Regions from separate parts of the Streptomyces sp. 184 genome, predicted to be linked through region 2. Evidence: riboswitches for the same ligand, from Rfam matches in the RefSeq annotation. Region 2 holds a riboswitch; the other holds the start of a gene.

Region 1 (4,350 bases), 1.7 Mb from region 2:
GAACCACGCCTGCGGCGGCAGCGCCGTGGCCGCCGCCGCCAGCCGCTTCGTCCGGCGGGCGCGTTCGCCGCGCGGCATCGACAGCGCCTCGTGCAGCGCCTCGGCGGTGGCCCCCACGTCGTACGGATGCACCACGAGCGCGTCCTCGCCGAGGTCCGCGTACGCGCCCGCCTCCCGGGACAGCACCAGCGCGCAGCCGTCGTCCGAGACGACCGGGATCTCCTTCGCGACCAGGTTCATCCCGTCGCGCAGCGGGTTGACCAGCGCCACGTCCGCCAGCCGGTACGCGGCGAGCGAGCGGGCGAAGTCGTCCTCGACGTGCAGCACGACCGGCAGCCAGCCGTCCGTCCCGTACGTCTCGTTGATCTCCGCGGCGAGGCGGCGCACCTCGGCGGTGTAGTCCCGGTACACCGCCAGGTCCTGCCGCGACGGGTACGCGAAGGCCAGCTTCACCACCCGCCCGCGCCACTGCGGCCGTCCCTCCAGCAGCTCCCGGTACGCGAGCAGCCCGCGGACGATGTTCTTCGACAGCTCCGTGCGGTCCACCCGCACGAGGACCTCGCGGTCCGCGCCGCCGATCTGCTCGCGCAGGGCCGCCATCCGCTCGGCCACGTCCGGCCGCCGGGACCGCTCGCGCAGGAAGTCGGCGTCGGCGCCGAGGGCGTGCACGTCCACGAAGGTGGTCCGCTGCCCCCGCGGGTCCTCACCGCCCCAGGCGACGTCCGCCGCACCGCCGAGCACGTCGCGGCAGCAGGAGACGAACGCCTCGGCCCACCGGCGGGTGTGGAAGCCGACGCGGTCGGCGCCGAGGAGCCCGCGCAGCAGCGCGGCGGCGATGTCGTCGGGCAGGAGCCGGAAGTACTCGGGAGGTGCCCACGGCGTGTGGGTGAAGTGCGAGATGCGCAGGTCGGGCCGGCGCTCGCGGAGCATGCCTGGCACGAGGCACAGGTGGTAGTCCTGCACCAGCACCTCGGCGCCCTCGGCGGCACCGTCCGCCAGGGCGTCGGCGAAGGCGCGGTTGTACGCCTCGTACGCGGCCCACTGGCGGCGGAACCCGGCGTCGAAGACGGGAGCGACGGGGATGTCGTAGAGCATGTGGTGCACGAACCACAGCACGGAGTTCGCGACGCCGTTGTACGCGTCGTGGAAGACCTCCGGGTCGATGCCGAGCATCCGCACCCCCGGCTCGGCCACCCCCCGCCGCACGGCCTCCCGGTCCCCGCCGCCCAGCGCGGCGCACACCCACAGCGCCCCGGCGTCGGGCCCCACGGCACTGAGCCCGGAGACGAGCCCGCCGCCGCCGCGCTTGGCGGCGAGTTCACCGTCGTCCCCGACGGCGTACGAGACGGGCCCGCGGTTCGACGCGACGAGCAGGGGGGCACCGGGGGACTCGACCATGCGCCGAGCCTAGCCACGACGGGCCCCCGCGAAACGCACCCGGGACGGTGTGGCCGAGACCGGTGGCCGAGACCAGTGGGGGGAGCGGTGGGGGAGCGGCGCGTGCGAGCACGGGGATTCCCCGGTACGGCCCGCCCGCCGCGGGCTACGCCGCGCGGCGCTCCACGTACTCCCGGATCTCCCGCATCGGCGGCCGCTCCTCCGTGTCGACCCCGTACGTCCGCGGCTCGAACGTCCCGTCCGCGCCGCGGTCGAACTGCGTCAGCCGCGGCCGCACCAGGTGCCCCCGCGCCAGCCGGAGCTGCGCCGTGCGGTAGATCGCCGCCGCCATGCGGCCCAGCGCACGGTCGTCCTGGTGGCGGTGGCGGCGGACGCCGACGTCGACCTGCGCCAGGGCGTCGAGCCCCACCGTGTGCAGCGCGTCGACGAGCAGGCCCAGCTCCACCCCGTACCCGACCGGGAACGGCAGCCGCTCCAGCAGCGAGCGCCGCGCCGCGTACTCGCCGCCCAGCGGCTGGACGAAACCGGCCAGCAGCGGCCAGTGCAGGTTCAGCAGCGGCCGGGCCACCAGCTCCGTCACCCGCCCACCCTGGCCGCCCGCCTCCGCGCGACCCGCACCGCCCGCCGTACCCGCCGCCGCACCGACCGCCGAACCGACCGCACCGCCCGCACCGAACTCCGCACCCTTCGCACCGCCCCCCGTACCGAGGGGTCTGTCGTACACCGCCTTCACGAACTCCACGTCCGGCTCCGTCAGCAGCGGACCCACGATCCCGCTCACGAACGCCGTGTCGAAGTCCCGCAGGTCCGCGTCCACGAAGCACACGATCTCGCCGCGCGTCACCAGCAGCGACCGCCACAGCACCTCGCCCTTGCCCGCCACCGCCGGCATCCGCGGCAGCACCTCGTCGCGGTGCACCACCCGCGCGCCGGCCGCGGCGGCGACCTCCGCCGTACGGTCCGTGGAGCCGGAGTCCATCACGACCAGCTCGTCCACGAGCCGGTCGCCTTCCGGGCCGCCCGGAGCCATCAGCTCCGCCCGGATCGCCGCGACGATCGCCCCGACCGTCGCCTCCTCGTCGAGCGCCGGCAGCACCACGCTGACCGTCCCCCGCGCCCCCAGCGCCCGCTTGGCCGCCAGGAGCCGGGCGCGCGGCCGGTCCGGCGCGGACCAGGACCGCGTCTTCAGCCACTGCTCCACGTCATCGAGCACCTGCGGGCCTCCCCTTGCCGGTGGTCCTGTGAGGTGTGAGAGCCGTCTCGCGTGCCGGACGGCCCTCACAACTGTCCTGGTCGTCGGTTACAGTCTTGAACAACGTGCGTGACGTCCCTATGTCGGGGTCCGCGCGTCGCATAAATGCGTCGGACGGCCCCGCCGGGCCGGCGCCATACAGAGCTCATCCAGAGGGGCAGAGGGAACGGCCCGTAGAAGCCCCGGCAACCCTCCGTCCGGTACTCGCGACGCTGCGAGGCCCCGGACGGTGATGGTGCCAATTCCGTCCTGCGGCGAGACGCGTCGCGGGGAAGATGAGGAGAGAGGGCCTCGCCAGTATGGCTGTAGACACAGCTCCCACCCCGGCCGTCGTAGACGGCGCCCCCGACCTGGGTCCCGCCGTCGCGCTGTCGTGCCGGGAGTGCGGGGAGCGGGTGCCGCTGGGGCCGGTGTTCGCGTGCCAGTCCTGTTTCGGGCCGCTGGAGGCGGCGTACGAGCTGCCCGGCGGCGACGCCGGGTCCGCGGCCCGGCTGCGGGAGCGCATCGAGGCGGGACCGCGGAGCATCTGGCGGTACGCGCCGCTGCTGCCCGTCCCCGCCGACGTGGCGTCCAAGCCCAATCTGAACCCCGGCTTCACCCGGCTGCACCGCGCCGACCGGCTCGCCGCCGAGCTGGGCGTGACCGGTGAGCTGCACGTGAAGGACGACTCCGGCAACCCCACGCACTCGTTCAAGGACCGGGTGGTGGCCATCGCCGTCGAGGCGGCCCGCGCCTTCGGCTTCACCACGCTGTCCTGCTCGTCCACCGGCAACCTGGCCGGCGCCGTCGGCGCCGCCGCCGCGCGGGCCGGGCTGCGGTCGTGCGTGTTCATCCCGTACGACCTGGAGCACGCGAAGGTCGTCATGGCCTCGGTGTACGGCGGCGACGTCGTCGGCATCGAGGGCACGTACGACGACGTGAACCGTTTCTGCTCCGAGCTGATCGGCGATCCGATCGGCGAGGGCTGGGGCTTCACGAACGTCAACCTGCGCCCGTACTACGCGGAGGGCTCCAAGACCCTCGCGTACGAGATCTGCGAGCAGCTCGGCTGGCGGCTCCCGGACAACATCGTCATCCCGGTGGCGTCCGGCTCCCAGCTCACGAAGATCGACAAGGCGCTGAAGGAGCTGATCGCGACGGGCCTGGTCGAGGAGCGCCCGTACAAGATCTTCGGCGCCCAGGCGGCGGGCTGCTCGCCGGTCTCGCGGGCCTTCAAGGACGGCCACGACGTGGTACGCCCGGTCCGGCCCGACACCATCGCCAAGTCCCTCGCCATCGGCAACCCGGCCGACGGACCGTACGTGCTGGACATCGCCCGCCGCACCGGCGGTGCGGTGGAGGACGTCACGGACGCCGAGGTCGTGGACGCGGTCAAGCTGCTGGCCCGCACCGAGGGCGTCTTCGCGGAGACGGCGGGCGGCGTGACCTTCGGCGTGCTGGCGAAGCTCGTCGCGGACGGCCGGATCGACCCGGCCGAGACCACCGTCGCGATCAACACCGGCGACGGTCTGAAGACCCTCGACGCGGTCGCCCCCACCACGGGGCCGAGCGCGATCATTCGTCCCACACTCGACTCCTTCCGAGAGGCCGGCCTCGCATCATGAGCGTGAACGTCCGAATTCCGACCATCCTCCGTACGTATACCGACGGGCGGGCAGAGGTGAGCGCCGAGGGCGCGACCCTGGCGGAGGTGATCGAAG
Region 2 (4,350 bases):
GCACGTCCTCACCTCCCACGACCAGCACGCGCCGCTGGAACTCGGCCCGACGGTCGACGACAACGGCGTGGTGCGCAAGCAGGGTCCGGTGGAGAAGCTGCGGGCCCGGCTGTCGAAGGGCTACTTCGGCGAGGCCGGCCAGATCCCGAAGCCGACCCGGCGCGAGTACGAGGAGATCACCAGCGGGCACGGGCACCACTAGGGCCGCACGACCGCCGGCGACATCGCCACCGGGGCCCCCGTCCAGCAGTTGGACGGGGGCCCTTCGGCGTACTCTGCGCTCGATAGGCTGACGCCCGACGACTGAGACGACCCCCGGGGACGGTGTGCCATGAGCGTGCAGACGGCAGCAGGAGGCGACAGCCCGGCGGCGCGTTCCTGGCCGGACGTCATCAGCGCGCTGATCGCCGGGCGGGACCTCGACGCCGAGGACACCGCCTGGGCCATGGACCAGATCATGTCGGGCGCCGCGAGCAACGCGCAGATCGCCGGGTTCGCGGTCGCGCTGCGCGCCAAGGGCGAGACGGTCGCGGAGATCTCCGGCCTGGTGCGCACGATGTACGAGCACGCCAACACCATCGACGTCCCCGGCCCGACCGTGGACGTCGTCGGCACCGGCGGCGACCGGGCCCGTACCGTCAACATCTCCACCATGTCCGCAATCGTCGTCGCCGGGACCGGCGCGAAGGTCGTCAAACACGGCAACCGGGCCGCGTCCTCCGCCTCCGGCGCCTCCGACGTGCTGGAGAAGCTGGGGGTCAACCTCGACCTCACGCCCGAGCGGGTCGCCGAGGTCGCCGAGCAGGCGGGCATCACCTTCTGCTTCGCGGTGAAGTTCCACCCCGCGATGCGGCACGTCGCGCAGACCCGCAAGGAACTGGGCGTCATCACCCCGTTCAACTTCCTCGGCCCGCTCACCAACCCGGCCCGGGTCGGGGCGCAGGCCACCGGCGTCGCGGACGCCCGGATGGCACCGATCATGGCCGGTGTGCTGGCCGAGCGCGGCGCTTCGGCGCTCGTCTTCCGCGGCGACGACGGGCTGGACGAGCTGACGACCACCGCCACCTCGCAGGTGTGGACCGTGCGCGACGGCGCGGTGCGGCAGGAGAGCTTCGACCCGCGGGACGTCGGCATCGACCTGGTGCCGGTGGAGGCGCTGCGGGGCGCGGACGCCTCGTACAACGCCGACGTGGCCCGGCGGCTGCTGGCCGGCGAGACCGGCCCGGTGCGCGACGCGGTGCTGCTGAACGCGGCGGCGGCGCTCACGGCCCTGGACCCCGGCGCGGACGGCCCGCTGCCGGAGCGGATCGCGGCGGGCATCGTACGGGCCGCCGAGTCCATCGACTCGGGGTCGGCGCTGCGGGTGCTGGAGCGCTGGGTGGCGGCCAGCAACGGCTGAGGAGGGTCCGCGACTTCCCGCGCGGGGGCGCCCTCGCGCGAGGGCTGTTCGCCGCCGATTTCCGGAGAGTTGCGGACAGCCCGGGCAACCGGGTTGCGCCGCGGCTCTCCGGTGCGCATACTCCTGACCAGGTCACGAGCGACAGCGATCAAGGCCCCGGCCCGCTGTCCGGCAACCCTCCGTCCGTGGCGGGGTGCCCCGGGTGATGACCGGGCCGCAGGCAGCGAGGTCTGCGGCAAGCGCGGACCCCTCGCGAATCCAGGGGTCCTGGTCGGCCGAGGGAGTACCGCCGTGAGCAAGCGAATGCGCTAGGGGCCTTTCCGCCCCGCCGCCGCTGCGCGCGTCCCCGCCATCCGAGCGTCGCGCGCGTCCTCTTCCGGGCCGTACGGGCCCGTCACCCCGCATCTCCGCGCCTGCTCACGGGAGTTTTTGCATGTCTGCGTCCACGCTCACCCCCGCCTGTCTGCCCGTCCTCGGCCGCGAGGTCCGCGCCCCGCTCGTCACCGGCGGCGACGTCGAGTACGCCGCCCTGGACTACGCGGCCAGCGCCCCCGCGCTCCAGCGCGTCTGGGACGACGTCGCCGCCTACGCGCCGTACTACGGCAGCGTGCACCGCGGCGCCGGCTACCTCTCGCAACTGTCCACCGAGCTGTTCGAGTCCAGCCGGGCCACGGTCGCCGACTTCCTCGGCTGCCGCCCCGACGACCAGGTCGTCTTCACCCGCTCCACCACCGACTCGCTCAACCTGCTGGCCTCGGCGCTGCCGCCGGGCACCGAGGTCTACGTCTTCGAGACCGAGCACCACGCCGCGCTGCTGCCCTGGCAGCACGACGGGTCCGCGGCCGGCCGGGTCACCGTGCTCGCCGCGCCCGCCGGCCCCGGGCAGGCCGTGGCGGCGCTGGACTCCGCGCTCGCCGCGCGGGTCGGCGACGGTCCCGCGCTGGTCTGCGTCACCGGCGCCTCGAACGTCACCGGCGAGCTGTGGCCCGTACGGGAGCTGACCGCGGCGGCGCACCGGCACGGGGCGCGCCTCGTCCTGGACGCGGCGCAGCTCGCGCCGCACCACCCGGTGGACGTGGCGGACCTGGACGTGGACTGGGTGGCCTTCTCCGGGCACAAGCTGTACGCGCCCTTCGGGGCCGGCGTGCTCGCGGGCCGGGCGGACTGGCTCCGGGCGGCGCCGCCGTACCTCGCGGGCGGGGGCGCCAGCCGGCGCGTGCTGCGCGCGGAGGGCGGGGGAGTGGACGTCGAGTGGCAGACGACGGCGGCGCGGCACGAGGCGGGGTCGCCGAACGTCATCGGCGCGTACGCGATCGCGTCGGCGTGCAAGGCGCTGACGGAGGCCGGGTTCGACGCGCTGGTGGCGCGCGAGCGGGCGCTGGTGGCGCGGGTGCTGGCGGGCCTGGCGGAGCTGCCGGGGGTGCGGGTGCTGTCGCTCTTCGGCGCGGACGCGGCGCGGGTGGGGGTGATCTCGTTCGTGGTCGACGGCTGGAGCAGCTCGCATCTGGCGGCGGCGCTGTCGGCGGAGCACGGCATCGGGGTGCGCGACGGGCTGTTCTGCGCGCACCCGCTGCTGCGGGCGCTGCTCGGCGAGACGGGCGGGTCCGCCGAGTACGCCGAGTGCGGGGGCGGCGCGGGGGACGGGGAGCGGCCCCTGAACGCGGTGCGGGTGAGCTTCGGCGCGGGGACGCCGGACGAGCACGTGGACCGGTTCCTGGCGGCGCTGGGGTCGCTGGTGCGCGACGGGGCGCGGTGGTCGTACCGCACGGTGGACGGCCGGTGCGTACCCGCCTCCGGCGTGGCGCCGGCCGCGGCCTGAGACCCGGGCACGGGTGCGCCCGCGCGCGCCGGCTGCCGTGGACGCTGCGGGCCGGCGGCGTGGCCGTCGCGTACCGGGGCGGGCTCCGACCGGCGCATGTCCGCGCGGGGCGCGCACGTCGCGTACCCGGTGGGGCTCTGATCGAGGGCCCGTCCGTGCGCGGTGCGCACGTGCGGGCCACCTCGCGGCTCGCCGAGCCCCTCTGCGGTGCGCCGAGGGGGTGCTGCGCCGTGCCCGGCCCCGCGCTACCTCCTTTTCCCGGTCCCGGCCGGCCCCCGCTCGGCCAGCACGCTGCCGATCAGCACCATGCGCAGCGTCCGTTCGGCCGCGTCCGCCAGGAACTCCCGGGCGCGCAGCAGCGCTTCGGGCAGCGCCATCGGGCCCGGGATGATGGTCCCGTAGGCATCGACGCCCGTGCCGTGGATCTCGTGCGCGCCCTCGCCGAGGGTGCCGGCGAGCGCGAGGACCGGGCGGTCGTACAGCTTGGCGCGGCGCGCCACCTCCGCCGGCACCTTGCCGCGCGGGGTCTGGTGGTCGAGGGCACCCTCCGCGGTGATGACGAGGTCGGCGGCGGCGAGCCGGGCGTCGAGGTCGAGGTGGCCGAGGAGCACGTCGAAGCGGGGCAGGAGGCGGGCGCCGATTGCCGCGAGGCCCGCGCCGAGGCCGCCGGAGGCGCCGGTGCCCGCGCCGAGGCGCATGTCCGTGCCGGGGGCGGGGAGGTCGCGGGTGAGGACGTCGGCCCAGCGGTCGAGGGCGGCGGCCAGCTCCTCCACCTGGAGCGGGGAGGCGCCCTTCTGCGGGCCGAAGACGCGGGCGACGCCGCGGGGGCCGCAGAGCACGTTGTACGGGTTGCAGGCGACCAGCAGCTCCGTCTCGGCGAGCCGGGGGTCGAGCCCCGCGGCATCGACGCGCGCGAGGCGGGCGAGCGCGGTGCCGCCGGGGGCGAGGTCGCGGCCTTCGGCGTCGTACAGCCGGGCGCCCAGGGCCGTAAGGGCGCCGGCACCGCCGTCGGAGGTGCCGGAGTCGCCGCAGCCGACGATGATGCGCCGCACGCCGTGGTCGAGCGCGGCGCGGATCAGCTCGCCGACCCCGTACGTCGTGGTGCCGCCCGGGTCGCGCCGGGGGCGCGGCA

Evidence for each region. A riboswitch is a leader RNA that binds a small molecule or an ion and turns the genes downstream of it on or off. The one in region 2 is predicted to bind S-adenosylmethionine.
Region 1: it holds a riboswitch for S-adenosylmethionine, as region 2 does, so the genes downstream of both, thrC (threonine synthase) here and QBL21_RS24680 (aminotransferase class V-fold PLP-dependent enzyme) in region 2, are expected to answer to the same signal.

Annotation. Positions count from the first base shown of each region.
Region 1 covers NZ_CP123230.1:7,462,887-7,467,236, reverse strand. The annotation lists gene QBL21_RS31745 (trehalose-6-phosphate synthase) at 1-1,398, opposite strand, end outside; gene QBL21_RS31740 (glucosyl-3-phosphoglycerate synthase) at 1,544-2,611, opposite strand; SAM riboswitch class I at 2,793-2,932, shown strand; gene thrC (threonine synthase) at 2,950-4,254, shown strand; gene QBL21_RS31730 (MoaD/ThiS family protein) at 4,251-4,350, shown strand, end outside.
Region 2 covers NZ_CP123230.1:5,808,742-5,813,091, reverse strand. The annotation lists gene QBL21_RS24690 (cytochrome bc complex cytochrome b subunit) at 1-202, shown strand, start outside; gene trpD (anthranilate phosphoribosyltransferase) at 332-1,399, shown strand; SAM riboswitch class IV at 1,530-1,647, shown strand; gene QBL21_RS24680 (aminotransferase class V-fold PLP-dependent enzyme) at 1,833-3,218, shown strand; gene QBL21_RS24675 (glycerate kinase) at 3,464-4,350, opposite strand, start outside.